DNA from 4 places in the Streptomyces sp. NPDC057950 genome. Region 4 is predicted to be linked to each of the others. Evidence: riboswitches for the same ligand, from Rfam matches in the RefSeq annotation. Region 4 holds a riboswitch; each other region holds the start of a gene.
What was found. A riboswitch is a leader RNA that binds a small molecule or an ion and turns the genes downstream of it on or off. The one in region 4 is predicted to bind thiamine pyrophosphate.
Positions count from the first base shown of each region.

Region 1 (7,017 bases), on a different contig from region 4:
CGGCACCGGAAGCTTCCCCCACGGGGTGTCCGCCACCCGGCCGGTCACCCTCGCGTCGACGACGTTGTCGAAGCCGAGGAAACGTGCCACGAACTCGTCCACCGGATGCTGCCAGACCTCAAGTGGCGTACCCGACTGGGCGATCCGCCCCTCGCGCATCACCACGACCCGGTCGGCCAGCGCGAATGCCTCACCCTGGTCGTGCGTGACCGCGAGCACGGTCGTGCCCAACTGTCCGAAGACCCGGCGGAGTTCGACGACCAGGCGTTCGCGCAGCGAGCGGTCGAGCTGGCCGAGCGGTTCGTCGAGCATCAGCAGCCGGGGGCTGGGGGCGAGGGCGCGGGCCAGCGCGACCCGCTGCTGCTCGCCTCCGGACAGGGCCGCGACGGCCCGTGAGGCTGCGCCGGGCAGCCCGACGAGGTCCAGCAACTCGCCGACCCGCAGCGCCTGTTGTTCTTTCGACGCCCCGCGCATCCGGAGCCCGAAGGCGACATTGCCGCCCACGTCGCGCTGCGGGAAGAGCTGGTGGTCCTGGAACATCAGCCCGACGCCCCGACGGTGCGCGGGCACCCCCGCCTGGTCGTCGCCGGTCAGGAGCACACGTCCCGCGTCGAGCGGCTGCAGTCCGGCCACCGCCCGCAGCAGCGTGGACTTGCCGCTGCCGCTCGGTCCGAGCACGCACACGATCTCGTGCCGGGCGACCTCCAGATCGACGGCGTCCAGTACGGGCCGGCCTCCGAAGCGCACGGTCGCCGCCTCGACGCCGAGCAGGACCTCCGGCGCCGCCGCTCCTGGACCCGGACCCGCACCCGCACCCGCATCCGTCGTCCCGGACGTCGCCTTCGTGACGAGCCTCGCCATCACAACTCCCCTGTCCGGTCGGTCCGCATACGCTCCAACAGCAGCAGCGCCACCGCGCACACCACCATCAAGATCGTCGAAAGTGCCATCGCCTGTCCGTAGTTGAGGTCACCGGCGCGCCCGAGAAGCCGTGCTACCGCGACCGGCAGAGTCGGGTTGTCGGGGCGCGCGATGAAGACCGTCGCCCCGAACTCGCCGAGCGACACGGCGAAGGCGAACCCCGCCGCGATCAGCAGCGCCCTGCGCACCATCGGCAGGTCGACCTCCCGCCACACCCGCCACGGTGAGGCCCCGAGCACCGACGCCGCCTCCCGCAGCCGTCCGTCCACGGCCCGCAGCACGGGCAGCATCGTCCGTACGACGAAGGGGACACCCACCAGCGCCTGCGCGAGCGGCACCAGGATCCAGCTGCTCCTGAGATCGAGCGGCGGCTCGTCCAGCGCGATCAGGAACCCGAAACCGACGGTCACGGCGGACACCCCGAGCGGCAGCATCAGCAGTGCGTCGAACCCCCGCACGAGACGACCGGCGCGGCCGGTGAGAGCGGCGGCTGCCAGACCTCCGATGACCACGGCGATCGCGGTGGCGGCGAGCGCGTACTCCAGCGAGTTGCCGATCGCCTCGATCGGGGCCACCAGGAAGATGCCGCCGTCGTCGGAGGTCAGCGCCCTGTAGTAGCCGAACCCGAAGCCCCCGGGGGTGTCCAGGGACCGCTGGACCAGCACTCCGAGCGGCAGCACGAGCAGGACCGCGATGCTCGCGAGCACTCCCGTGAGCAGCGCCCACTGCCCGGCCCCGCGCGGCCGGCGGGCGGTCGTCTCAGGGGCGACCAGACGCAGGGCGGTCTCCCGGCGGCGTACGGTCCCCGCGTGGACGGCGAGGATCGCGCCGACGGCCACGAACTGGATGATCGTCAGCACCGCCGCCGTCGCGAGGTCGAAGATCTCCGAGGTCTGCCGGTAGATCTCGACCTCAAGGGTGGAGAAGGTCGGCCCGCCGAGGATCTGGACCACCCCGAACGAGGTGAAGGTGAAGAGGAAGACCATGAGCGCCGCGGCGGCGACGGCGGGGCTCAGGGCCGGGAGCGTCACCGTGCGCCAGGCCGCGAACCGGGAGGCGCCGAGCACGCGCGCGGCCTCCTCCTGTCGCGGGTCGAGCTGCGACCAGAGCCCGCCGACCGTGCGGACGACCACCGCGTAGTTGAAGAAGACGTGCGCGAGCAGGATCGCCCAGACGGTGGTGTCGAGCCGAACACCCCACAGGCCGTCCAGCAGTCCGCCGCGGCCGATCAGCGCCAGGAACGCCGTACCGACGACGACGGTGGGCAGCACGAACGGGACGGTCACCACCGCGCGCAGAACCTGCTTGCCCCGGAAGTCGAAGCGCGCGAAGACGTAGGCGCCGGGGAGCGCGATCAGCAGGGTCAGCGCTGTCGAGGCGAGCGCCTGCCAGGTGGTGAACCACAGCACGTGCCGGATGTCGGACCGGCCGACCACCTCACCGATCCGTCCGAGCCGCCAGACCCCGTCGGCCTCGAGACCGCGGGCCACGATCGCCGCGACGGGGTAGGCGAAGAAGACGCCGAAGAACACGACCGGCAGGGCCATGAGCCACAGCCGCGTCGCGCTCCCGCGCCTTCTGGGCGCCGCCTCGGCTACTTCAGTACGAGCGAGGTCCACGACTTGACCCACTGGTCACGGTTCTTGGCGATCTCGGCCGGGGCCAGGGTCTCGGGGTGCTCGGCCTGCGGACCGAACTTCACGAACACCTCGGGCACCTTGGCGGTCTCACGGACCGGGTACACGAACATGTTCAGCGGCATGTCCTCCTGGAACCTGAAGCTGATCAGGAAGTCGAGGAGCGCCTTGCCGCCCTTCGTGTTCTTCGCGTTGCTCAGCAGCCCCGCGTACTCGACCTGGCGGAAGCAGGTGCCGTCGGCGACCCCGGTCGGCGCGGTCTTCGGCTTCGGGTCGGCGTAGATCACCTCGGCGGGCGGGGAGGAGGCGTACGAGACGACCAGCGGCCGGTCGGCCTTGGCCTTCTTGCCGCCCGCGGACCCCGAGAACTCGTCGTTGTAGGCCTGCTCCCAGCCGTCGACCACCTTCACGCCGTTGGCCTTGAGCTTCTTCCAGTAGTCCTGCCACCCGGCGTCCCCGTACTTCGCGGCGGTCCCGAGCAGGAATCCGAGGCCGGGCGAGGACGTGGACGCGTTCTCGGTGACGAGGAGGTTCTTGTACGCGGGCTTGATCAGGTCGTCGAAGGAGGTGGGCGGCGCCAGGTGATGCTTGCTGAAGTAGGCCTTGTCGTAGTTGACGCAGATGTCGCCGGAGTCGATGGGCGTGACCCGGTGCTTGCCCTCGTCGACCCGGTAGCGCTGGACGATCTGGTCGGAGCCCTTGGGCTCGTACGGCTGGAACAGCCCGTTGTCGAGCGCGCGGGAGAGCAGGGTGTTGTCGACGCCGAAGAAGACGTCCCCCTGCGGGTTGTCCTTGGTCAGGATGGCCTTGTTGACGGCCTGGCCGGCGTCTCCGTCCTTGAGGATCCTGACCTTGTAGCCCGACTCCTGCTCGAAGGCGTGCAGCACGCTCTTGGAGTAGGCGAAGGAGTCGTGGCTGACGAGGGTCACGGTCCCGGGGCCGGCGGCCTTGTCGCCGGAGCCGGACGAGCCGCACGCGGACAGCGTGACGAGGCCCAGTGCGACGACCACGGCCGCGGTCGTCCTCTTCTTGGTGCTCACTGAATTCCTCCTGGGGTGACCAGGAAGAGACGCGGCCCTGCCCGGGAACTCGGCGGTTCCCGGGCAGGGCGCAACAGCTTGAGTGATGCCCGAACTTCCTACCCAGAATGACCTGGGCGAGGTTCAGAGGGTCTGCGGCCCACCGGTGCTCCGGCTGCCGCACTCTCAGCGCTGTGGCGCTCCCCTGTCGGAATATGAAGATGTCGGAATATGGAAATGTACGTGCCGGGTCAGACTACCGCTCGGTCGCCGCGAGCTGGCCGCACGCCCCGTCGATCTCCTGGCCCCGGGTGTCCCGGACGGTGACCGGCACGCCGTGGGCCGCGATGGCCTCGACGAACGCCTTCTCGTCCTCGGGTCGCGAGGCGGTCCACTTCGAGCCCGGGGTCGGGTTGAGCGGGATGAGGTTGACGTGCACGGGCTTGCCCCTGAGCAGCCGCCCGAGCCGGTCACCGCGCCACGCCTGGTCGTTGATGTCCCGGATGAGGGCGTACTCGATGGAGAGCCGGCGCCCCGACTTGGCCGCGTACTCCCAGCCCGCGTCGAGCACCTCCCGCACCTTCCACCGCGTGTTCACGGGGACGAGGGTGTCGCGCAACTCGTCGTCCGGCGCGTGCAGGGAGATGGCGAGGCGGCACTTGAAGCCCTCGTCGGAGAACCGGTGGATGGCCGGGACCAGTCCCACCGTCGACACGGTGATGCCGCGCTGGGAGAGCCCGAGGCCGTCCGGCTCGGGGTCGGTGAGTGCGCGGATGGCGCCTACCACCCGCTTGTAGTTGGCGAGCGGCTCGCCCATGCCCATGAAGACGATGTTGCTCAGCCGCGCCGGGCCTCCGGGGATCTCGCCGTCCCGCAGCGCCCGCATGCCGTCCACGATCTGGTGCACGATCTCGCCGGTCGACAGGTTCCGGTCGAGTCCGGCCTGGCCGGTGGCGCAGAACGGGCAGTTCATCCCGCATCCCGCCTGGGAGCTGATGCACATGGTCACCCGGTCCGGGTAGCGCATCAGCACGGACTCGACGAGCGTGCCGTCGAAGAGCCGCCACAGGGTCTTGCGCGTGGTCTCCTGGTCGGTCGACAGATGCCGCACGACGGTCATCAGCTCGGGAAGCAGCGCTTCCTGGAGCTTGCCGCGCGCGGCGGCCGGGATGTCCGTCCACTCCGCGGGGTCGTGCGCGAACCGGGCGAAGTAGTGCTGCGAGAGCTGCTTGGCGCGAAACGGCTTCTCCCCGATCGCGGCGACCGCCTCTTTACGCTCGGCGGGCGTGAGGTCGGCAAGGTGCCGCGGCGGCTTCTTGGCTGCGCGGGGGGCGACGAATGTGAGTTCTCCGGGCTTCGGCATAACCCTTCCAGTGTCGCAGATCAACACGACCGTCCCGGGCCGGAGCGGGGTGGGGGTGGTCACCTACGGGTGCAGCCCGTCGACTTCGGTCGGTCACCTGCCCGTGGGCGAAGGCGGACGCGCGGGAATCGCGCGCGTCGGACGGGTCCGTGGAGAGTCCATCGGCCCCCGAGGACGCGGCCTCGGCCCGGGATCCGGGATCGCGCCGCTCAATGCGGTGAGGGGCCCGTCGCCCTGTGGACGACGGACCCCTCACCGGAAAGTCCGCGGGTCAGCCGGACCCTACGAAGATCACCAACAGGAGCCAGACCACGGGTGCCGTCGGCAGGAGCGAGTCCAGGCGGTCCATGATGCCGCCGTGACCCGGCAGCAGTGTGCCCATGTCCTTGATGCCCAGGTCCCGCTTGATCATGGACTCGCCGAGGTCACCGAGTGTGGCGGTGGCCGCGACCGCGAGGCCGATGATCAGGCCCTGCCACCACGTGCCGTCCTCGATCAGGAACTGCAGACACAGCGCGCCCCCGACCATGGCGAAGACGACGGCTCCGACCAGGCCCTCGCGGGTCTTGCCGGGGCTGATGCGGGGCGCGAGCTTGTGCTTGCCGAAGCGCCAGCCGATCGCGTACGCGCCGGTGTCGCTGACGACCGTCAGGAGCAGGAACGTCAGAACGCGGCGCGGACCGTCGTCCGCGGTCAGCATCATCGCCACGAAGGTCGCCAGGAACGGCACGTAGAAGGCGGCGAAGACGCCGGCCGTGACGTCCTTGAGGTACCCCTCGGGCGGTTCCGTCATCCGCCAGACCAGTACCGCCAGCGCCGTGAGTGCCATCGCCACCCACGCGCCCTCGGCACCTCGTACATAGCCGGCGACGACCATGGCCGCACCGCCGACCGCCAGTGGCACGAGCGGCGCTTTGATGCCCTTGCGTTCCTCGAGCCGCGAGGTGAGCTCCCACAGCCCCACCACCACGGCGACGGCGACCACACCGACGAAGACGGCCTTGACGACGAACAACGACGCGATGATCACCGCACCGAGCCCGACGCCCACCCCTATCGCAGCACCGAGGTCGCGACCTGCACTCTTCTTCGGTGCGGGGGCGGGCTGCTGGGCGGCGCTGGGCATGGGCTCCTGCGGCTTCTGCGACGGGTTCCCGTAGGACCCCGCCGCCGGTCTGTCGTCGCGAACCGGGGGGCCGCTCAGCCGAGCGGCCCCCCGGTCGTCATCCTGGTCTCCGCCGTGAGCGGGTCCCTCGGGCACGATGGGCATGGGGCGAGTGTGCTGCGCGTCATGCGCATCGTACGCGGGACCCGCCGGGCCTGCCCCCTGGGCAGACCCCTGGTCGGAGGGCCCCCAGTACCCGGCTTGCGGCGGTGCCCCCCAGGAAGAGTCGTTCATCAGACCTCGAGCAGCTCCGCTTCCTTGTGCTTCAGGAGCTCGTCCACCTGCGCGACGTACTTCGCGGTGGTGTCGTCGAGCTCCTTCTCCGCACGGCGGCCCTCGTCCTCGCCGACCTCGCCATCCTTGATCAGCTTGTCGATGGTCTCCTTCGCCTTGCGGCGCACGGAGCGGATCGAGATCTTGGCGTCCTCACCCTTGGTCTTGGCGACCTTGATGAACTCCTTGCGGCGTTCCTGGGTCAGCTCCGGGAAGACCACGCGGATGATGCTGCCGTCATTGCTCGGGTTGACACCCAGGTCGGAGTCGCGGATCGCCTGTTCGATGTTGCGCAGCGCGCTCTTGTCGAACGGGGTGACCACGGCCATGCGCGGTTCGGGGACCGCGAACGAGGCCAGCTGGTTGATCGGCGTCAGCGCGCCGTAGTAGTCGGCCACGATCTTGTTGAACATCGCCGGGTGCGCACGGCCGGTGCGGATCGCGGCGAAGTCCTCCTTGGCGACCACGACGGCCTTCTCCATCTTCTCCTCGGCCTCGAGGAGGGTCTCTTCGATCACCACTTGCTCCTGCGTGTCTTGAGTAGGCCCGGCAGCTGTTCCTCGTCGGGGTGGCAGCCGGCTGCGTCGCGTCTTGTTCCTGCACGGTTCCGGACCGGCAGGACATTGTCCATCCCCCGGT
Region 1 covers NZ_JBHVPP010000023.1:95,770-102,786, reverse strand. Annotated here, with positions in the region: gene ACFVTC_RS32895 (ABC transporter ATP-binding protein) at 1-861, opposite strand, end outside; gene ACFVTC_RS32890 (ABC transporter permease) at 861-2,540, opposite strand; gene ACFVTC_RS32885 (thiamine ABC transporter substrate binding subunit) at 2,516-3,598, opposite strand; TPP riboswitch at 3,676-3,794, opposite strand; gene rlmN (23S rRNA (adenine(2503)-C(2))-methyltransferase RlmN) at 3,834-4,940, opposite strand; gene ACFVTC_RS32875 (phosphatidate cytidylyltransferase) at 5,212-6,339, opposite strand; gene frr (ribosome recycling factor) at 6,339-6,896, opposite strand.
Region 1: it holds a riboswitch for thiamine pyrophosphate, as region 4 does, so the genes downstream of both, ACFVTC_RS32885 (thiamine ABC transporter substrate binding subunit) here and thiO (glycine oxidase ThiO) in region 4, are expected to answer to the same signal.

Region 2 (7,017 bases), on a different contig from region 4:
TGCGGCGTCTGGAGCGGACGGGACGGATGGATCCCGTCACCGAGCGCCAGGAGTACGCGCTGGGCACGGTGTGTGCCGCACTGCCCATCACCGCGGGTGCGACCGCCGCGACAATGGCCATTTCTCTCCCTGTCCACCAGGCCGATCGACTGCTACCGGCGGCACGACAATTGCAAGGTGAGATCGGAAGACTACTGGGGACACTCGCGATCTCTATCAGCATCTGAAAACTCACTCCTTGTGATCTCTTGTGTACGTTGAGCAAGATTCCAGCAGTGTCAGGGGGACGATTCCTGGCCAGTCGACGGCAAACGACGGGGTAGGCGATGCGCGAGTCGGTACAGGCAGAGGTCATGATGAGCTTCCTCGTGTCGGAGGAGCTGTCCTTCCGCATCCCGGTGGAGCTGCGCTACGAGACCTGTGATCCGTACGCCGTGCGGCTGACCTTCCACTTGCCCGGAGACGCGCCCGTGACCTGGGCCTTCGGGCGGGAGTTGCTGATCGACGGCGTGGGCCGGCCGTGCGGCGACGGCGATGTGCACATCGCGCCCGCCGATCCGGACGCGTTCGGGGAGGTGCTGATCCGGCTTCAGGTGGGCGGCGACCACGCTCTGTTCCGGTCCGGCGCGGCGCCGTTGGTGGCCTTCCTCGACCGCACCGACAAGCTCGTACCGCTGGGGCAGGAGCGTTCCCTCGCGGATTTCGACACCCATCTCGACGAGGCGCTGGACCGCATCCTCGCGGAGGAGCAGAGCGCGGGCTGAACGTTCCCGCACCTTCGCGGAGGAACGCTTCCTCACTCCGTGGAGGAACGCTTCTGCACGCCCGGGGCGGGCGTGCGGTGGCTTCAGTGCTTGCGACGACGGCCCTTGCCGCCCCGGACCGGTCCCCGGGCCCCCACGGGCTCCTGTACGGGCGCCACGGGCCCTGTGGCCGTCGTGGGGACGCCCGGAGTCCCGGTGCGGTCCGCGGAGACCACCAGGGCCGCCAGCGCGGTGGTGACCGGGACCGAGGCGACCAGGCCGATCGAACCGACCAGGGTCCGCACGATCTCCTCGGCGACCAGTTCGCTGTTGGCGACCGCGCCGACGCTGCTCTGCGCGATCGAGAAGAGCAACAGCAGCGGCAGCGCGGCTCCCGCGTACGCCAGGACGAGCGTGTTGACGACCGACGCGATGTGATCGCGGCCGATCCGGATACCCGCGCGGTACAGGCCGCGCCAGCCCATGGTGGGATTGGCCTCGTGCAGCTCCCAGACCGCCGAGGTCTGCGTCACCGTCACATCGTCGAGCACACCGAGCGAACCGATGATCACGCCCGCGAGCAGCAGACCACTCATGTCGATGGAGGGATACAGGCCGTGGATCAGACCGGTGTTGTCGTCGGTGTTGCCGGTCAGGGCGGCCCAGCCGATGAACACCGAGCCGAGCACACCGATCAGGATCAGCGAGAGGAGTGTGCCGAGCACGGCCACCGAGGTACGGGCCGACAGGCCGTGGCACATGTAGAGCGCGATCAGCATGATGGCGCTCGCCCCGACCACCGCCACGACCAGCGGATTCGCCCCCTCCAGGATGGCGGGCAGGATGAAGAACGTCAGGATGAGGAAACTGACGGCCAACGCGATCAGCGCCATGAGCCCACGCATCCGGCCGACCACCACGACGGCCAGTGCGAAGATCCCGGCGAGGAGCGCCATCGGGAACTTCCGGTTCACGTCGGTGACCGAGTACTGCAGATCCTTGGGCGCCGAGGGCTCGTACGCGACCACGACCTTCTCGCCCTGGTGCAACTGCCGTGACTGGTCGGGCTGGACGATCTCCGTGAACGTGCGCCCCTTGTCCTTGCCGGTGTCCACCCGGACCGTCGCCTTCTTGCACTCGCCCGTCGCCTGCCGCTGGGCGGAGGAACCCTCGGCGGTGGAGGTGTCGCCGGTCGGGGTGTCCCCCGAGGCGTTCACCGACTTGCAGTCCACCTGGACGACCTGGGTGACCGTGGCCTGCTGGCTCTGCCGGTCGAAGCCGACACCCGTGCGTTCGTGTGACGGGGCGCCGCCGGGCCAGAGCACCACGAGACCCACGACGACCGCCGCGGCGAAGGGAATCAGCACCGCCGCGATGACCTTGCGCAGATGCTTGGAGACGGGCGCGGCGGGGCCATGACTGTGGCTGTGCGAGTGCCCCGGCCCGAGATGGGTGTCCGGCCCGCGCCCCTCCCCCGACCCGTTGCCGCCGCCCGGTCCGTGTCCGCGGCCGGGTCCGTGCCCATTGCCACCCTCCGGCCCGTGGGCGTGCCCGCGGCCGTTTCCGGAGCCCTGTCCATGCCCGTGCCCCTGCCCCTGCCCGTGGCCGTCGCCGGGACCGGAGCCGCGCCGCGGCTCGGACGGCGGGAACGGGGGTTGCTGCATCGTGGTCACCGACCGATCATCGCAAGAACGGCGAGGGCCCTCTGTTCACCGCGCCAGACATGACGCTAGCGTGGAAGCACCTTTGCACACGCGGGAGCTCGGAGCACCGGGCTGAGAGGGCGCTGACCTCCGTCTCAGCGATGTTTCACATGAAACATCGGCGGACGGAAACCGCTGCGTCGACCGCTGAACCTGTTACCGGGTAATGCCGGCGTAGGGAGTAGGTCTCATGACCAACAAGGACGTACGCACGCCTGCCTCCAGCCAGACGGACGAGCCGTCGGCCGTGTCCCCGGGCGAAGAGCCCACGGGGGCCGGGCAGTCCATCGGGTGGCACAAGGCATACGTCGGGGGTTCGCGCCCCGACCTGCGGGTGCCGGTCCGTCAGGTGCACCTCACCAACGGTCAGTCCGTCACGCTGTACGACACCTCCGGCCCGTACACCGATCCGACCGTCGACACGGACGTACGCAGGGGACTCGCTCCGTTGCGCGAGCACTGGATCGTCGCGAGGGGTGACACCGAGGAGTACGCGGGCCGTCCGGTCCGCCCCGAGGACGACGGGATCAAGCACACGTCGCCGCGCGGGGGCCTCCGCAACCTCGACGCGGTCTTCCCGGGCCGGCCGCGTCAGCCGCGTCGGGGCCGCCCCGGAGAGGCGGTCACCCAGCTCGGGTACGCCCGCCGCGGCGAGATCACCCCCGAGATGGAGTTCGTGGCGGTCCGCGAGCACGTCGACCCCGAGGTCGTCCGCGAGGAGATCGCCGCCGGCCGCGCGGTGCTGCCCGCGAACGTCAACCACCCGGAGATCGAGCCGATGATCATCGGCAAGCGGTTCCTGGTGAAGGTCAACGCCAACATCGGCAACTCCGCGGTGACCTCCTCGATCGAGGAAGAGGTCGAGAAGATGACCTGGGCGACCCGCTGGGGCGCCGACACGGTCATGGACCTGTCCACCGGCCGGAACATCCACACCACGCGGGAATGGGTCCTGCGCAACTCCCCCGTTCCCATCGGCACGGTGCCCCTCTACCAGGCGCTGGAGAAGGTCGACGGCCGCGCCGAGGAGCTGACCTGGGAGATCTACAAGGACACGGTCATCGAACAGGCCGAGCAGGGCGTGGACTACATGACGGTCCACGCGGGCGTGCGGCTGCCGTACGTACCGCTCACCGCCAACCGCAAGACCGGCATCGTCTCGCGCGGCGGCTCGATCATGGCGGCCTGGTGCCTGGCCCACCACAAGGAGTCGTTCCTCTACGAGAACTTCGAGGAGCTCTGCGAGATCCTCGCCGCCTACGACGTCACGTACTCGCTCGGCGACGGGCTACGGCCCGGTTCGATCGCGGACGCCAACGACGCCGCCCAGTTCGCCGAGTTGAGGACGCTCGGGGAACTCAACACGATCGCGAAGCGTTTCCACGTACAGACGATGATCGAGGGCCCGGGACATGTCCCGATGCACAAGATCAAGGAGAACATCGACCTTCAGCAGGAGATCTGCGATGAAGCTCCGTTCTATACGCTCGGCCCGCTGACCACGGACGTCGCGCCGGCGTACGACCACATCACCTCCGGCATCGGTGCCGCGATGATCGCCTGGTGGGGCACGGCCATGCTCTGCTACGTCACGCCCAAGGAGCACCTGGGCCTGCCCGACCGTGACGACGTCAAAACCGGCGTCATCACCTACAAGATCGCCGCCCACGCGGCGGACCTCGCCAAGGGACACCCGGGCGCGCAGGAATGGGACGGCGCGCTGTCCGACGCCCGCTTCGAATTCCGCTGGGAGGACCAGTTCAACCTGGCCCTCGACCCCGACACGGCACGTGAGTTCCACGACGAGACACTGCCGGCCGAGCCCGCCAAGACAGCGCATTTCTGCTCCATGTGCGGCCCGAAGTTCTGCAGCATGAAGATCAGCCAGAGCATCGCGGAGCAGTTCGGTGGTTCCGCGGCCGAGGGGGCTTCGCCCGAGGAGATCGCCGAGGGGATGCTCCGGAAGTCGAAGGAGTTCGCGGCGGGCGGGAACCGGGTGTACCTGCCGTTGGCGGACTGACGCACCGACGCTCCGGGGAAGTGGTGCCCAGGGTCCGGCGCACCCTGGGCACCACTTCCCCCAAGACCGCGGAGGACGGCACCGTCCGCCGGGCCGGTATGTCTCGGGACCTCCCCCTGCGGACGGCCGGGTTCCGTCGGCAGACTGAGCCCATGACATCGACACCCATGAGCAAGGGCGCCAACCTTCCGGTGGCCGTCGGGGCCGTACGGGCCGTGCTCGGCTGGACGGGGGGTCCCGGCGCGCCGGACGCGGACGCCTCGGCCCTGCTGCTCGGTGCGGACGGTCGGGTCCGGGACGACGGGGACTTCGTCTTCTACAACCAGCCCCGGCACGCCTCCGGTGCCGTACGCCACCTGGGGAAGCGGCGGGACGCCGGTGTCACGACCGACACGGTCGAGGTGGACCTGCGCTCGCTGGAACCGCAGATCGAGCGGGTCGTGCTGGGCGCCTCGGCCGACGGCGGCACCTTCGGTCAGCTGTCCGGGCTGACCCTGCGGCTGCTCGACGCCGGGACGCGGCGGGAGTTCGCGCGCTTCGAGATGGAGGCGACGACGGAGACGGCGTTCATCGGCGGCGAGTTGTACCGGCGCGGCGGACAGTGGAAGTTCCGGGCGATCGGACAGGGGTACGCGTCCGGGCTCGCGGGTCTGGCCACCGACTTCGGCATCAGCGTGGACGAGGAGCCCGGCCTCCCCGCCTCGGCGCCGGTGGCGCCGCCCGCCGCCGTGCCTGCCCCTCCGTCCCCTCCGGCCCCTCCGGCCCCTCCGGCTCCCCCGGCATCCCGGACTCCCCCGGCACCTTCGGCATCACCGGCGCCCCCGGCCTCCGCGGCGCGTCCGAGCAAGGGGGAGGAGCGGCTGCCCGTGGACATGCGCAAGCGGCTCTCCCTGCGCAAGGAACAGGTGGCGGTCAGCCTGCGGAAGCACGGAGCGGAGGGTGTCACGGCACGTGTGGTGCTGATCCTGGACGCGTCCGGGTCCATGTCCTTCCTCTACGCGAAGGGCGTCGTGGCCGACGTGGTGGAGCGGATGGCCGCCGTGGCCGCGCAGGTGGACGACGACGGCGCGATGCAGGCGTGGACGTTCGCCTCCCACGCGGCCCGGCTGCCGGATCTGACCCTCGGCGAGTTGCCCGAGTGGCTCAAGCTCCACGTCCGGGTCGGTGAGCTGAGCCTCTTCCGACGGAGCAGGAAGCCGCGGAAGGGGCTGCTGGCCGGGCAGGTGGACATGCGGACGGTCGGCATCCAGAACGAGGAGCAGAAGGCGATCGCCGAAGTGCGTACGTATGTCAGGGAGCATCCGGCCGCCGATCCCACCCTGGTGCTGTTCTTCTCCGACGGTGGCGTCTATCGCAACAACGAGATCGAGCGGGAACTGCGGGAAGCGGTGGACGAGCCGATCTTCTGGCAGTTCGTGGGCCTGGGCCGGTCCGACTACGGGGTGCTGGAGCGGTTCGACACCCTGCCGGGCCGCCGCGTCGACAATGTCGGCTTCTTCGCCGTGGACGACATCGGCGGCCTTCCGGACGCGGAGTTGTACGACCGGCTGCTCTCCGAGTTTCCCTCCTGGATCACGGCGGCCCGGCGACAGGGCATCCTCTGATCCCGCCCACCGCGCCGGTGGCCCGTACGCGGGCATGCCGGGCACCGATCGGGGCCCGCGCTTCGGCGGCGCGGGCCCGGTTCCTCATGCCACCCCCGGTGTCGTCCGCCGGGGTCACTCCGGCTGGTGCTCGGGCCCCCCGAAGTCAGGGCTCGTGAAGTCCGGGCTGGAGAAGCTCGGCCGGGGGCCCGCCGCGGGCCCGTCGTCGGGGCTGCTGAACCCCGGCCGGTTGTAGCCGAGATGCGGCATGCGGCCGGTGGTGGGCGTCGGTGACGGACGGTCGAGTGAAGCCGCGCCGGGATCGGCGAGGGCGTGCCGGAGGAACGGCATGATGCCGCGCTCCAGCAGGGCATCCCGCCAGGCTTCCCTGGCCCGGTCCACCTCCTCGTCGAGCTCGCCGTGCGCTCCCGCCTGGAGTGAGGACGAGCCGTTGCGCAGTGCGGTCAGCAGCAGCCCGACCGCGGCGACCAATATCGCGGCCGCCGTGACCGCGCCGAAGACCCACCCGGTGGTCAGGAGAGTCTGAGCGAACGTCTGTTCGGGATCGAGTACCTTCAGCAGATAGCCGACGAGCAGGAAGATCACCGCGGCTGTTCCGGCGAGAACGGGAGCGAGCACCGCGATGACCGCGATGGCGCCGGCTCCGGCGGTCTCGGTGACCTCTCCCATGGTGGTGGCGAGCCCCACCGCGGCGACGCCCGGCTCCGTGGAGCCGATCTCCTCGCTGACGGCTGGGGTGGACGGCGCCGGATGGCGCAGTTCCTCGCGGACCTTCACGTAGTGCGCGTACTCGGTCGTCGCGGCCGCCGTGATGAGTGCGGTGGCGTTGAGCGCCATGGTGCGCAGTTGCTCGGGATTGAGCCGCCGGCCGACAGCGGCGAGTTCCGGGCGGTACGGGGCGGAGCGCAGCGCCTCATCGAGGATCCGCTCGTATTCCTGGCGGTCCT
Region 2 covers NZ_JBHVPP010000014.1:55,447-62,463, forward strand. Annotated here, with positions in the region: gene ACFVTC_RS23180 (IclR family transcriptional regulator) at 1-227, shown strand, start outside; gene ACFVTC_RS23185 (SsgA family sporulation/cell division regulator) at 327-764, shown strand; gene ACFVTC_RS23190 (YibE/F family protein) at 848-2,416, opposite strand; TPP riboswitch at 2,488-2,644, shown strand; gene thiC (phosphomethylpyrimidine synthase ThiC) at 2,637-4,466, shown strand; gene ACFVTC_RS23200 (VWA domain-containing protein) at 4,619-6,070, shown strand; gene ACFVTC_RS23205 (hypothetical protein) at 6,185-7,017, opposite strand, start outside.
Region 2: it holds a riboswitch for thiamine pyrophosphate, as region 4 does, so the genes downstream of both, thiC (phosphomethylpyrimidine synthase ThiC) here and thiO (glycine oxidase ThiO) in region 4, are expected to answer to the same signal.

Region 3 (7,017 bases), on a different contig from region 4:
CGACTTCACGACAGACCTCCCGACCGCCTTCATGAACGAGTCCACGGCCGACTCCACGGCCGACTCCACGGCCGACGTCGTCGACGCCGTGTTCGCCGTCGGGCAGGGCCTGGTCCAGGAGGTCGCCGAGACCGACGATCCTTCCCTGCCAGGGGAGTTCGGCCTCTCGGCCCCTCTCCGGCTCGCCCGCTTCGACCTCGTACGGGAGCAGGCATGAGCGCCATGGACACCCCGCTCGACTTCGCGTACGAGACCCGGCCGGGCCGGGTCGTCTTCCGGCCCGGCGCCGCCGTGTCCGCGACCCCCGGCGAGGTCGCCCGGCTCGGTCTGCACCGGGTGCTGGTGGTCTGTGGCAGCCGGGGCGAGGTCACCGCCCGCGCGGTCGCCGACGCGCTGGGCGGCCAGTGCGCGGGGCTGCACGCCGAGGCCCGGATGCACGTACCCGCCGAGGTCGCCGCCCGCGCCGTCGAGGTGGCCCGCGAGATACGGGCCGACGGCTGCGTGGCGGTCGGCGGAGGCTCGGCGATCGGCCTCGGCAAGGCGATCGCGTTGCGCACCGGGCTGCCGCTGATCGCCGTGCCGTCCACCTACTCCGGCTCCGAGATGACTCCGGTGTGGGGTCTGACCGAGGACGGCGCCAAACGCACCGGACGCGACCTCGCCGTCCAGCCCCGAAGCGTCGTCTACGATCCCGAACTCACCCTCGGTCTCCCCGTTCCCCTCTCGGTGACCAGCGGTGTCAACGCCCTCGCGCACGCAGTCGAAGCCCTGTACGCGCCCGACGCCTCGCCCCTCGTCTCGCTCATGGCCGAGGAGGGGGTCCGGGCGATGACGGGGGCCCTGCCGGCCGTGGCCGCCGCACCCGGCGACCTCGCCGCGCGCAGCCGCGCCCTGTACGGCGCGTGGCTGTGCGGCGCCTGCCTCGGTGCCACCACCATGGGCCTGCACCACAAGCTGTGCCATGTCCTCGGCGGCACCTTCGGCCTGCCGCACGCCGAGACGCACACGGTGGTCCTGCCCTACGTCCTCGCCTACAACGCGTCCGCCGCGCCCCGGGCGATCGCCACGCTGTCCAGGGCGCTCGGCACGGACGACGTCCCGCGCGCCCTGCGGGAGCTCGCCAGGGGTCTGGGAGCGCCCAGCACCCTCGCCGAACTCGGCCTGGAGGAGGCCGACTTGGCGGAGGCCGCGGCGCAGGCCGCCGGTCAGGCGTACCCGAACCCCCGCCAGGTCACCGCGCACGGCGTGCTGGGCCTGCTGACAGCGGCGTACGAGGGCTGGGAGCCGCGCGTCGGCCCCTGAGAGCTGTCCCGCGACAACGCCGACGCACGGACTTCTCGCCCCCGGTCGCGCGGGTCCCCGCGCCCCTTGCCCGGGACGTACCGCGCCCCTTGCCCGGACGTACCGCGCCCCCTGCCTGGGCCGTGCGCGCGGGCCGGGCTATCCTGACGCCGAACCGGACACGGGGTGCCCCGCACGTGGGCTGAGATCACACCCGTCGAACCTGAACCAGTTAGGACTGGCGGAGGGATGTCTCATGTCGTTGCCGTATGCCCGTGGTGAAGTGGCCGTCGGGGGCCCGCAGGGCGTCTTCGACGGGCGGATGCCCGAGGCCCCCGGCGATCTGCGCGTCGAGGCGCGCGGCATCGCCCCGGTGCCGGAGGACCACCGCTACGGCGGCCCCGGCCGCCTCTTCACCGTGTGGTTCGCCCCCAACCTGACGATGACCGGCGTCTTCACCGGTACGGTCGGCATCGCGCTCGGCCTCGACTTCGCCACCGCGCTGACCGCCGTCGTGCTGGGCACCCTGCTGGGCGCGGTGCCGACGGCGTACCTCGGCACCTGGGGCAGCCAGACCGGCGCCGGACAGCTGCCGCTCGCCCGGCTCGCGTTCGGACGGGCCGTGCTGGTGCCGGGTGCGCTGCAGTGGCTGTCGTCGATCGCCTGGGACGCGCTGATCGGCCTGTTCGGCGGGGACGCGCTGGCGCAGTTGTGCGGCTGGCCGTTCTGGCTGGGTGTGCTGGTCATGATGGGCGCGCAGGGAGCGCTCGGCGTCCTCGGGTACGAGGTGATCCACCGGCTCCAGACCGTGATGACGTTCGCCCTCGCGGCCGCCTTCGCCGCGCTGACGGTGAAGCTCCTGAACGGCGACCACCCCGCCGCCACCGCCTCCGCGCACGGCGCAGACCGGGCCGGGGCCTTCGTCCTGACCTGCACCATCGCCCTCAGTCTGGCGCTGTCCTGGGCCCCCTACGCCAGCGACTTCAGCCGCTATCTGCCGCGTACGGCGTCCCGGCCGCGGATGTTCTGGTGCACGCTCGCCGGTGTCAGCGTGTCCTTCGTGGCCGTCCAGGCGCTCGGTCTGTGGGGCGCCTCCGTCTTCACCGACCAGACCGCCCGCGGCGTCGACACCCTGCTGGGCGGCGGTGTCCTCGGTGCCTTCGGGCTGCTCGCCGTGGCCCTGGCCGCCCTGAGCAGCAACGCCATGAACGACTACAGCGGCTCACTCGCCCTGCAGACCATGGGCGTACGCCTGCCGCGCCCGGCCGCCGCCGCGCTGGCGGCCGTACTCGGCTTCCCGCTCGTGCTGTGGATGCACGCCGCCGACACCACGACCCGGTTCCAGAACGTGCTGCTGCTCGTCGGCTACTGGATCCCCGGGTTCGTCGCGATCGTCGTCGTCGACTGGCTCGTCCGGGCCAGGGCGCGAGCCGGCGCGCCGGTCGATCTGTCCGCCGAGAGCGCCCGTCCGCGGCCGTGGTGGCCCGCGCTGGTGGCGTTCGTCGGTGCCTTCGCCGCGGCGGTGCCGTTCATGAGCACCAGCCTGTACGTCGGTCCGGTGGCGCGGGCCCTGCACGGTGCGGATCTCGCCTACGGGGTGGCGTTCCTCGCGGCCCTCGTGGTGTACGCGCCGCTACGGCTGCGCCGCTGACCACGGCCGCCGCCGGTCACGGGCCGCGTCGTCCCGCACCTCGCACTCGTCACCCGCCACGCCTCACCCGTCTCGCCTCACCCGCCACGCCTCACCGCCACGCCTCACCGTCTCGCCTCTCGTACGGAGCGAACCCGCCATGTCCTCGAACACCCCCGCCGCCCCGCCCCGCGTCCTGACCGTCGCCGGATCGGACTCGGGCGGCGGCGCCGGCATCCAGGCCGACCTCAAGACCATGCTGGCGCTCGGGGCGCACGGGATGAGCGTGCTGACCGCGGTCACCGCGCAGAACTCCCTCGGTGTGCAGGGAGTCTGGGAGCTTCCGGCCGAGGCGGTGCGCGCGCAGTACCGCAGCGTCGTGGACGACATCGGGGTGCAGGCGGTGAAGACCGGCATGCTCGGCTCCGCACTGCTCGTCGAGACCGTCGCCGAGCTGCTGTCGGACGTCGCCGCGCCCGTGGTGGTGGATCCGGTGAGTGTCTCCAAGCACGGTGACCGGCTGCTGGCCGACGACGCGCTGGACGCCGTACGGGCCGCGCTGCTGCCGCTCGCGACGGTGGCGACGCCGAATCTCGACGAGACCGCCGAGCTCACGGGGATCGAGGTGACGGGGGAGCGGGACATGTGCCTGGCCGCGGAACGGCTGTTGTCCCACGGTCCCCGCTGGGTCCTGGTGAAGGGCGGCCATCTGCCCGGCGAGGCCGCCGACCTGCTGACCGACGGGGCCGAACGGCTCTGGTTGCGGGCCCCGCGCCACGACAACCGGCACACCCACGGCACCGGCTGCACCCTGGCCTCGGCCATCGCGGTGGAACTGGCGCGCAGGCGGACGGTGCCGGAGGCGGTGGGACGGGCCAAGGAGTACGTCACGGGCGCGATCGCGGCGGGCTTCCCGCTCGGTTCCGGGCTCGGACCGGTCGACCACGGCTGGCGGACGCGCGCGGGGCGCTGAACGTCCGGGGGCCCGTGGACCCACCGGGCCCGTCGTCCTCCAGGCGCCGGTCCCACCGGGTTCCCACGGTACGCAGCGTGGCCCTTACCGGGTTCCCACGGTGCGCAGTGTCGCCAGGACCAGCGCCTGGGCGACGGCGACCGTCTCAGCGAGGGACACGTGCTCGTCGGGGCCGTGGGCCAGGCGTACGTCCCCGGGACCGTACTGGAGTGTCGCTATGCCCGCCCCGGCGTAGAGCCGCAGGTCGCTCCCGTAGGGGGCACCGCGTTCCCGGGCCGGGGGCGCGCCCGTGACGTCGGCGTGCGCGGTGCCGACCGTCTCGCGCAGGGGATGGCCGGCCGGGAGCCGCCCGCTGGCGAACTGGCCGCCGGGCCAGGAGACGACCGCGGGATGCCCGCGCAGCCACGGATCGGCCGCGCACGCCTCCGCCACACAGCGTTCGAACGCGGCGCGTGCCGCGGCCGGGTCCTCGCCGAGTTGCAGCCCGAGCCGGCCGTCGGCGACGAGCAGCCCCGGCACGCTGCTGGCCCAGTCCCCGGCCTGGAGCATTCCGACGGAGACGCTGTACGGGAAGGGGTACTCGGCCATCAGCGGATCGGGTGTCTCGCTGCGGGCGGCCTCCAGCCGGGCCAGGGCGGCGGCGATGGGGGCGTAGGCGTCGATGGCGCTCACCCCGGCGTCACGGGTGCTCGCGTGGGTGGACCGGCCGGGCACGGTGATCCGGAAGGTCAGGGCACCGGCGTTCGCGGTGACCAGTGTGCCGCCGGTCGGCTCGCTGATGACGCAGGCGTCGCCGGTGTGGCCACGGCGCAGGGTCCCGAAGGCCCCGATCCCGCCGTCCTCCTCGCCGACCACGAAGTGGCCCGCCACGCTGCCGCGCAGCCGTACCCCGGAGGCCCGGATGGCGGCGAGCGCGGCGACGTTGGCGACGACCCCGGCCTTCATGTCACAGGCGCCCCGGCCGTGCACGACGTCTCCGCGGACGCTCGGGACGAAGGGGGCGCCCGCCCACTGCGCGAGGTCACCGGGCGGCACCACGTCGACATGACCTTGGAGGATCATGGTCGGACCGTCCTCGGCGCCGGGCAGCGTGGCGACGAGCCCCCATGCCTCGTCGCGTGGCACCTCCATGCCGGGGAAGCCGGGCTCGGCGCGCAGAGCGGGCAGGTCCATCGACCACAGGTCGATGTCCAGGCCGGACCGGCCGAGGTCCCGCGCCAGACGGTGCTGCAGCTCGGACTCGGCCGCGCTTCCGGTCACGCTGGGCACGGCCAGGGTGTCGAGCAGCATGGTGGCGACGGCCGTTTCGTCGACCGCCTCCACGGCGGCGGACTCCTCGGCACTGAGCACTGCGCGCATGCCACACGCTCCTTTCGCGGGTGGACGACGAGGGGGCGTGAGGATGCTACGAACAGTTCCGGTACGCAAACAATCGCCGTTTGTTTCCGTCCAGGATCGATTTCTTGTGAAGAATGAGCCTGCATGGTGATTTCTTGCGCGGAGAGAGGGTGAGCGACTTGGCCATGGACGCCATCGACGAGGACATCGTGCGGTGCGTGCTGAGTGACGCGCGCAGCACGTACGCGGAGATCGGCCGCGCCGCGGGGCTCTCGGCACCGGCGGCGAAGCGGCGCCTGGACCGGCTCGTGGCCGACGGCACGATCCGCGGCTTCACGGCCCTCGTCGACACCCAGGCGCTGGGCTGGCGGACCGAGGCCTTCGTCGAGGTGTACTGCGGGGGCAATCCGGCCCCCGCCGAACTGCGGCGGGCCCTGGAGGCCGTTCCGGAGGTGGTCGAGGCCTACACGGTCTCCGGGGCCGCGGACGCGATGGTGCACCTGATGGCCCTGGACATTCCGCATCTGGAGCGGGCCATCCAGCGGGTGCGCGAGGCCCGGGTCATCGAGCGGACCGAGAGCGTGATCGTGCTGTCCGGGCTGATCAACCGGCCGCGGGTCTGACCAACGGGGCCCGCCCGGCGACCGGCGACCGGCGACCGGCGGTCGACGAGAGCCGCATGAGCCGCATGAGCCGCACGGGGCGTGGCTGCAGTCGCGGTCGCGGTCGCGCAGAAAATCGAACACGTGATTGAATTCGGCCATGGCGTACCCACACTTCCCCGGCGGCCCCATGGTGGCGCGCGGTGCACGAGCGAGACAGTCGGCCAGGATGCAGGCCGGGACCGGAGAGGCGAGGCTGGATTCATGTCCGAACCCCTGCCTGTGATCGTGTCCCCGCCGGCGCCGACGGGTGGCCGCCGGGTCCGTGTGCACGGAGAGAGCCTCGGGTTGGCCTACAACCTGGCCGACCTGTCCGAGTTCCTGCGGCGTGCGGGGCTCGATGTCGACCCGCTGACCATCGCGGTGTCCCCGCTCATCGACTGGCGGGGGATCGGCCCGGAGTACTGGGGGCCCGAGACCGGGACGTGAGGGCGCCCGGGGTCGTCGCGTCCCCTCCTGTGGACGGGGTGTGACGGGTGCGTCCGTGCGGGTCGCGTATGTGACGCCACGTCAATTGGGTCGGCGTCGAGGTGAGTTGGGGGGGCCGCGACCGCCTTGAGGGGGTGGCGTGGCGCACGTCACCCTTGGAGGGTGCGGAAAGGTGAAGCGGGTCTTCCCGCCTTCATGGCATGCTCACATCTAGTTACTCGCCAGTAATTCCCTGTCGCCCCCACCCCCCTCAGGACTGATCTTGCGTATTCGCAAGCGGCCCTTGCGTGCCGTCATGCCCGCGCTCGCCGCATCCGCCCTCTTCCTCGCCGCCGGCTGCTCCGCGGACCCCGGCCCGCGCTCCTCCGCCGCCCCCGGACATGCCCCGGACGCCACATCCTCCGCCGCCGCGCCCGCGGACGACGGCCGGCCGCTCGCCGTCGCCGCCGCGCCCGCGGCCACCTCGACCGCCGTCGCGCGGGCGGGTACGGCCGGCGGCAGGGCCCACAAGTCCGCGCTGACGGTGACGTCGTACGACAGCCGCACCCGGCGCGCCGTCATATCCCCCGCGCACAAGGGGGATCCGTCCGCGTCGCCGGCCCCCGGAGGGACGCCGTCGCCGAGCCGTACCGCCGTCGGCGACGTCATCGCCAGCGCCCCCGCGCCCGGCGCCCCTGACGGACTGCTCGCCAAGGTCACCGAGG
Region 3 covers NZ_JBHVPP010000005.1:188,615-195,631, reverse strand. Annotated here, with positions in the region: gene ACFVTC_RS11575 (hypothetical protein) at 1-217, shown strand, start outside; gene ACFVTC_RS11570 (maleylacetate reductase) at 223-1,302, shown strand; TPP riboswitch at 1,454-1,548, shown strand; gene ACFVTC_RS11565 (purine-cytosine permease family protein) at 1,538-2,932, shown strand; gene thiD (bifunctional hydroxymethylpyrimidine kinase/phosphomethylpyrimidine kinase) at 3,072-3,884, shown strand; gene ACFVTC_RS11555 (ArgE/DapE family deacylase) at 3,969-5,243, opposite strand; gene ACFVTC_RS11550 (Lrp/AsnC family transcriptional regulator) at 5,408-5,845, shown strand; gene ACFVTC_RS11545 (hypothetical protein) at 6,089-6,313, shown strand; gene ACFVTC_RS11540 (hypothetical protein) at 6,609-7,017, shown strand, end outside.
Region 3: it holds a riboswitch for thiamine pyrophosphate, as region 4 does, so the genes downstream of both, ACFVTC_RS11565 (purine-cytosine permease family protein) here and thiO (glycine oxidase ThiO) in region 4, are expected to answer to the same signal.

Region 4 (7,017 bases):
TGTACGCCCCTCTCCCAGTGGCCGCTACGCAGTGTGTCGTACGCGGGTGCGACCGGTCTAGGCCTGCTGTGGATGGTGCAGGCCCAGATTCTCGTAGATTTCCAGCGTCGCCGTGGAGTTGTTCAGCGTAATGAAGTGCAGTCCGGGGACGCCCTCGTCCAGCAGCTTCGCGCAGAACTCCGTCGCGAACTCGATGCCAATGGAGCGTACAGCCGCCGGATCCTCTTTGGCTGTGAGGATCCGCTCTTTCAGGACGTCCGGGAATGAAGCGTTACTGAGCTGCGGAAGCCGTTCCAGCATCTTCACACTCGTCACCGGCATGACCTCGGGGATCACCGGTGTCCCGCAGCCCGCAGCCGCGACCCGGTCGCGCAACCGCAGGTACGACTCGGGCTGGAAGAACATCTGCGTGATCGCGTAGTCCGCGCCGGCCCGGCACTTGTCGACGAAGTGCGCGACGTCCGCGTCCTGGTCGGCGGAGCGCGGATGCATCTCGGGGAAGGCGGCGACGCCCACGCAGAAGTCGCCGGACTCCTTGATGAGACGGACGAGTTCGGCCGCGTAGGTCAGGCCCTGGGGATGCGGGACCCAGTCGCCCATGGGGTCTCCGGGCGGGTCACCGCGGACCGCGAGCATGTTCCGGATCCCCGCGTCCGCGTACTGGCCGATGATGTTGCGCAGCTCTGCCACGGAGTGGTTGACGGCGGTGAGGTGGGCCACCGGTGTGAGCGTGGTGTCGGCGACGATCTGCTCGGTCTCCCTGACCGTGCCGGCGCGGGTGGAGCCGCCCGCTCCGTAGGTCACGGAGACGAAGTCGGGGGCGACGGCCTCGACCCTGCGCAGCGCGTTCCACAGGTTCCGCTCGCCCTTGGGGGTCTTCGGCGCGGAGAACTCGAACGAGTACGTCTTCTTGCCGGACGCGAGCATGTCGCTCACGATGCGTGCGCGGTCAGTCCTGGTGGAGGCAGATCCGAGGGCCATACTCGCAGGTTAACCAGGGGGCGCCGGTCCCCCAACCGAACCGGAAAGAATTGTCCGATTCGTCGGCTTCTTGTCCACCCCTCGGACAGAGCGCGGGACGACCCGACGGGCGGCGGGACGGTCCGCGCGCCACGGGCCGCACGCCACAGGTCGCGCGCCACGGGCCGGGCCGGCTCCGCGCGGTCAGGCCTGCCGCAGCCGCTTCGCGAACTCGGCGGCCGCCGCCGCGGGGTCGTCCGCCTCGGTGATCGCGCGGACCACGACGACACGGCGGGCGCCCGCCTCCAGCACCTCGTCGAGGTTGCCCAGGTCGATGCCGCCGATGGCGAACCAGGGGCGGTCGGTGTCGAGCGCGGCGGTGTGGCGGACCAGGTCGAGGCCCGGTGCGTGGCGGCCCGGCTTGGTGGGAGTGGGCCAGCAGGGGCCGGTGCAGAAGTAGTCCACGCCGTCCTGGACGGCGGCGGCCGCGGCCTCAGCCGCCGCGTGCGTGGAACGGCCGATCAGGACTTCGTCGCCGAGGATGGCGCGGGCCGCGGGGACCGGGAGGTCGCCCTGGCCCAGATGGAGGACGGCGGCGCCGGCCGCGTGGGCGACGTCCGCCCGGTCGTTGACCGCGAGGAGCTTGCCGTGGCGGGCGCAGGCGTCCGCGAAGACCCGCAGGTGTTCCAGCTCCTCGGCGGCCTCCATGCCCTTCTCGCGCAGTTGCACGATGTCGACGCCACTCGCCAGGACGGCGTCCAGGAACTCGGCGAGGTCGCCCTGGCGCGTGCGCGCGTCCGTGCAGAGGTAGACGCGGGCGTCGGCGAGGCGGGCGGCGTTCTCGGGCATGCGTGGATCCCCCGTGGTGCGGCGGTGCGTACGGGCCACGGCGGCCGGGGTGGCCCGGGGCCGGCCGTGGTCCGTACGCCGGACGTGTTGTCGGATCAGACGGCGAGCGCCTGGGCGCGACGCTTCACCTCCGTGCCGCGATTCTCGCTCAGCGCCTGCGCGGGGGTGCCGGGCAGGGTCGAGTCGGGGGTGAAGAGCCACTCGAGCATCTCTTCGTCGGTGAAGCCGTCGTCCCGCAGGAGCGTCAGGGTGCCGGTGAGGCCCTTGACGACCTTGTCCTCGTCGATGAAAGCGGCGGGGACGTGCAGCGCGCGGTTCTCACCACGGCGTACGGCGATCAGCTGGCCTTCCTTGACCAGCTGCCGGACGCGGGTCACCTCGACGCCGAACTGTTCGGCGATGTCGGGGAGGGTGAGCCAGGCGGGGACGAGAGCATCGATCTTTGCGTCAATCTCGGTCACGGGACAAGCCTGCCATCCCGGACTGACACTCGGTACCCGAGCGCCGCCCGTCCCGCGTCAGAAGCGCGTGAATCTCGTGGAATTCCACCGAATTCCGGCACGGTGGCGCGGGCGCGGGCCACGCGGCGAGCGGATCCGGCGGGTTCACTCGCCCGGCCGCCCGGCCGCCCGGTTGTCTGGCCGCCCGGCCGCCCGGCCGCCCGGTTGCCCGGTTGCCCGGTTGCCTGGCCGCAGGGCCGCAGGGCCGCAGGGCCGCCCTCGGGCGAGCGGCTCGGCGGGATTCGTCGGCCCCGGTCGCCCGGCCGCCCCCCCGGCGAGGGAGCCCACCGGGCCGGGCAGGCCCGGCCCCTCGCGTCGCCGCCCGAACGGGGGCCTGGGTGCCCGCCTAGGCCGTGGCGTCCTTCAGCGGACGTGAAGGATCCGACAGGATCTCCGGGTCCAGCGGCATGCCCGCCTCGATCAGACGGCGGCCCTGGGCCAGATCGCGGGGGCGCCCCACCGCCAGGAGCGCGACGAGGCGGGAGTCGCGCAGCCAGCAGACCGTCCAGGCGGCGCCCGAGGAGCCGCCGCGCCAGACGGTCGTGTCGGCGGGCGCGTGGTGGCCGACGTACTGGACGAAACGGCCGAACTGCTCGGACCAGAAGTACGGAACCGGGTCGTACGCCACCGGGGCCTCGCCGATGATGTTCGCCGCCACCGTGCGCGGTCCCTGCAGGGCGTTGTCCCAGTGGTGGACGAGGAGGCGCTCCTCGTACCGGCCCGAGGGGAAGGACGCGCAGTCGCCGACCGCGTAGACGTCCGGCAGGGAGGTGCGCAGGTGACTGTCGGCGACGACCTCGCGGTGGGCTCCGAGCTCGATGCCGGAGTCGGCCAGCCAGGCGGTGGCGGGCCGGGCGCCGATGCCGACGACCACGGCGCCCGCGGGCACCCGGGACCCGTCGTCGAGCACCACGGCACCGGGCTCGACGCGCTCCACGCGCGCGTGGGTGCGCAGCGAGGCCCCGCTGTCCGCGTACCAGGCGGCCATCGGCGCGGCCACCTCGGCGGGCAGTGCCCCGGCCAGTGGCCGGTCGGCGGCCTCGACGACCGTCACCGCGCACCCGGCCTCGCGCGCCGCCGTGGCGAACTCCGCTCCGATCCAGCCCGCCCCGACCACCACGATGTCGTGCTGCCGGGCCAGCACGGGGCGCAGCCGTTCGGCGTCGTCCAGGGTGCGCAGGAGATGGACGCCGGGCATGCCCTCCGCGCCGGGGAGCTGGATCGGTTCCGCGCCGGTGGCCAGCACCAGGAGGTCGTAGGGCACCGGTCCCGCGGCGGTGTCCAGCTCGTGGTCCCCGGGGCGCAGGCCCAGCGCTTCGCAGCCGAGTCTCAGTTCGATGCCCAGTGCCTCGAAGTCGATGTCGAAGGCGGAGTGCTCGGCCTTTCCGAGCAGCACCGCCTTGGACAACGGCGGCCGGTCGTACGGCTGGTGCGGCTCGGCGCCGATCAGTGTCACACCGCCGGTGAATCCCTGTTCGCGCAGGGCGACCGCGGTCTGCACGCCGGCCATGCCCGCGCCCGCGATGACGACCCGGCGTGCCGTAGGCCCTTGCTTCTGCCCCTGCGTCTGCTCGCTCACCTGATCACCATAGACACCTGACAATCCGTCAGTCAGCGGACGTGCTCAGTGACCTGCTCCACAATGCGGCCCGGTGTCGGCGGGTCCGTCCGGCGCGCGCGGTCCGTGCGGGTTGGTCGGGGTCGTCGATCCGCTCGATCCGGACCGCCACGTTCGTCCCGCCGCCCGTCCACGACCCCCCCTCCCCGCTCTCCGCCGGCCGCGGCCGGACGGGGCCGTCGCGCGCATGGGCCATGGGCGGAGGCTCCCTTACTGAGGCACGCGGCGGCGAGCTAGGGTGGTCGACGTAGAGCACTCGCGGGAGCCCGGACGCACCGGGCTGAGAGGGAGGCTGGCGGCCTCCGACCGTACGAACCTGATCCGGGTCATGCCGGCGAAGGGAGGGGCTGGACGCCCATGTCGCGTACACCGGCGGAGAGGTCCGTCACGTCCGACGTCCTGGTGGTGGGCGGCGGGATCATCGGCCTGGTCACGGCCTGGCGGGCCGCCCAGCGCGGGTTCACCACGACGGTCGTGGACCCGGAACCCGGCGGCGGGGCCGCGCAGGTCGCCGCCGGAATGCTCGCCGCCGTCACCGAGCTCCACTACGGCGAGCAGACCCTGCTGGGCCTGAACCTCGCCTCCGCGCGCCGCTATCCGGACTTCGTCGCCGAGCTCACCGAGGCGACGGGCCAGGATCTCGGCTACCGCCGGTGCGGCACGCTGGCCGTCGCCCTGGACTCCGACGACCGCGCCCACCTGCGGGAACTGCACGCCCTGCAGAACCGTTCGGGGCTCGCGTCGGAGTGGCTCAGCGGCCGTGAGTGCCGTCGGCTGGAACCGATGCTCGCGCCCGGTGTCCGTGGCGGTCTGCGCGTCGACGGCGACCACCAGATCGACCCGCGCCGCCTGGCGAAGGCCCTGGTCACAGCGTGCGAGCGAGCCGGGGTGGTGTTCCACCGGACCTGGGCTCAGCGGCTGACGGTGGTCCGGGAGCGGGCCACCGGGATCGTCACCACGGGCGGCGACGTGCTGGCGGCGACGCAGGTGGTACTGGCCGCGGGCAGCCTCAGCGCGAGGCTCGAGGGCGTGCCCGACGACGTGAGGCCGCCCGTGCGCCCGGTGAAGGGGCAGGTGCTGCGGCTGACCGTGCCGAAGCGGTACGCGCCCTTCCTGAGCCGCACCGTGCGGGCCGTGGTCCGTGGCAGCCAGGTCTATCTGGTGCCGCGCGAGAGCGGCGAACTCGTCGTCGGTGCGACCAGCGAGGAGCTGGGCTGGGACACCACGGTGACCGCGGGCGGCGTGTACGAGCTGCTGCGCGACGCCCATGAGCTGGTGCCCGGGATCACCGAACTGCCGCTCACCGAGACCCGGGCCGGACTGCGCCCCGGCTCGCCCGACAACGCTCCGCTGCTCGGCCCGACCGGGCTCGACGGACTGCTGCTGGCCACCGGCCACCACCGCAACGGCGTCCTGCTCACCCCCGTCACCGGGGACGTCATGGCGCACGTCCTCGCCTCGGGGGAGCTCCCCGAGGAAGCGCGCCCCTTCACTCCCCACCGGTTCAGCCCGACACGCACGGAGCAGCCCGTATGAACATCCTCGTCAACGGCGAGCGCCGGCTCGTCGCCGCGGGCACCGCCCTCGACACGCTCGTCGCCACCCTCACGGCGGCGCCCTCCGGCGTCGCCGCCGCGCTCAACGAGACCGTCGTCCCGCGCACCCAGTGGTCCGCCACGTCCCTGCGCGAGGGAGACCGTGTCGAGGTCCTCACCGCTGTCCAAGGAGGCTGACCCATGGCCGACGATCCGTTCGTCCTCGGAGGTACGTCCTACTCGTCCCGGCTGATCATGGGTACGGGAGGCGCGCCCAGCCTCGACGTGCTGGAACGGTCGCTCGTGGCGTCCGGGACGGAGCTGACGACCGTCGCGATGCGCCGGGTGGATCCCGCGGCGCACGGCTCCGTCCTGTCCGTGCTCGGCCGGCTCGGCATCCGGGTGCTGCCGAACACCGCGGGGTGCTTCACTGCGGGCGAGGCGGTGCTGACCGCGCGGCTTGCCCGGGAGGCGCTCGGCACCGACCTGGTGAAACTGGAGGTCATCGCCGACGAGCGCACCCTGCTGCCCGACCCGATCGAGCTGCTCGACGCCGCGGAGACGCTGGTCGACGACGGGTTCACGGTGCTGCCCTACACGAACGACGACCCCGTGCTCGCGCGCAAGCTGGAGGACGTCGGGTGCGCGGCGGTCATGCCGCTGGGCTCGCCCATCGGGTCCGGCCTGGGGATCCGCAACCCGCACAACTTCGAGCTGATCGTGGAGCACGCGCGCGTGCCGGTGATCCTGGACGCGGGGGCGGGTACGGCGTCGGACGCGGCGCTGGCGATGGAGCTGGGGTGCGCCGGTGTGATGCTCGCCTCGGCCGTCACCCGTGCGCAGGAACCGGTGCTGATGGCCGAGGGCATGCGGCGCGCCGTGGAGGCGGGACGTCTGGCGCGGCGTGCGGGGCGGATTCCCCGGCGGCACTTCGCCTCGGCGTCCTCGCCCGCGGAGGGCCTGGCGCGGCTGGATCCCGAGAGGCCGGCCTTCTAGTTCTAGGGCGTGCCGCGAGTGTCCCGTCTGCCTCAGGGCTCCCTGGGTGCCACTACGGGGCGGTCGCCGGCCCGCCGTCACCCCGGGCCGTCCCGTCACGGGCTCCTCCCGGTGGCCGCGGGGCGGCGGTTTCCGGCCAGTGGGAGCGGGCGGGGTTCCGGGCGCCGAGGGCCGGCGCCGGCGGAGCGGCCCGCGTCACCCGTTCGGCGCGATGTGCGTCACAGGTCGGCTGCAGTCCCGCCCCGGTACGGGCCACGACAGGAGGGTCGACGGCGACGGCTCGTAGACTCGCCTGCGTGGATACGACCCTTCAGGACCCGCTTGTCGGGCAGCTGCTCGACGGCCGCTACCGCGTCGACGCCCGGATCGCGGTCGGCGGGATGGCCACGGTCTACAGGGCCCTGGACACCCGCCTGGACCGCGTGCTCGCGCTCAAGGTGATGCACCCGACGCTGGCCGCCGACGTCTCGTTCGTCGAACGGTTCATACGGGAGGCCAAGTCGGTGGCCCGGCTCGCGCACCCCAATGTGGTCCAGGTCTTCGACCAGGGGGCGGACGG
Region 4 covers NZ_JBHVPP010000002.1:177,384-184,400, reverse strand. Annotated here, with positions in the region: gene ACFVTC_RS05045 (hypothetical protein) at 1-1, opposite strand, end outside; gene metF (methylenetetrahydrofolate reductase [NAD(P)H]) at 58-981, opposite strand; gene thiE (thiamine phosphate synthase) at 1,165-1,809, opposite strand; gene ACFVTC_RS05030 (Rv2175c family DNA-binding protein) at 1,905-2,270, opposite strand; gene ACFVTC_RS05025 (NAD(P)/FAD-dependent oxidoreductase) at 2,656-3,888, opposite strand; TPP riboswitch at 4,176-4,287, shown strand; gene thiO (glycine oxidase ThiO) at 4,285-5,463, shown strand; gene thiS (sulfur carrier protein ThiS) at 5,460-5,660, shown strand; gene ACFVTC_RS05010 (thiazole synthase) at 5,664-6,458, shown strand; gene pknB (Stk1 family PASTA domain-containing Ser/Thr kinase) at 6,755-7,017, shown strand, end outside.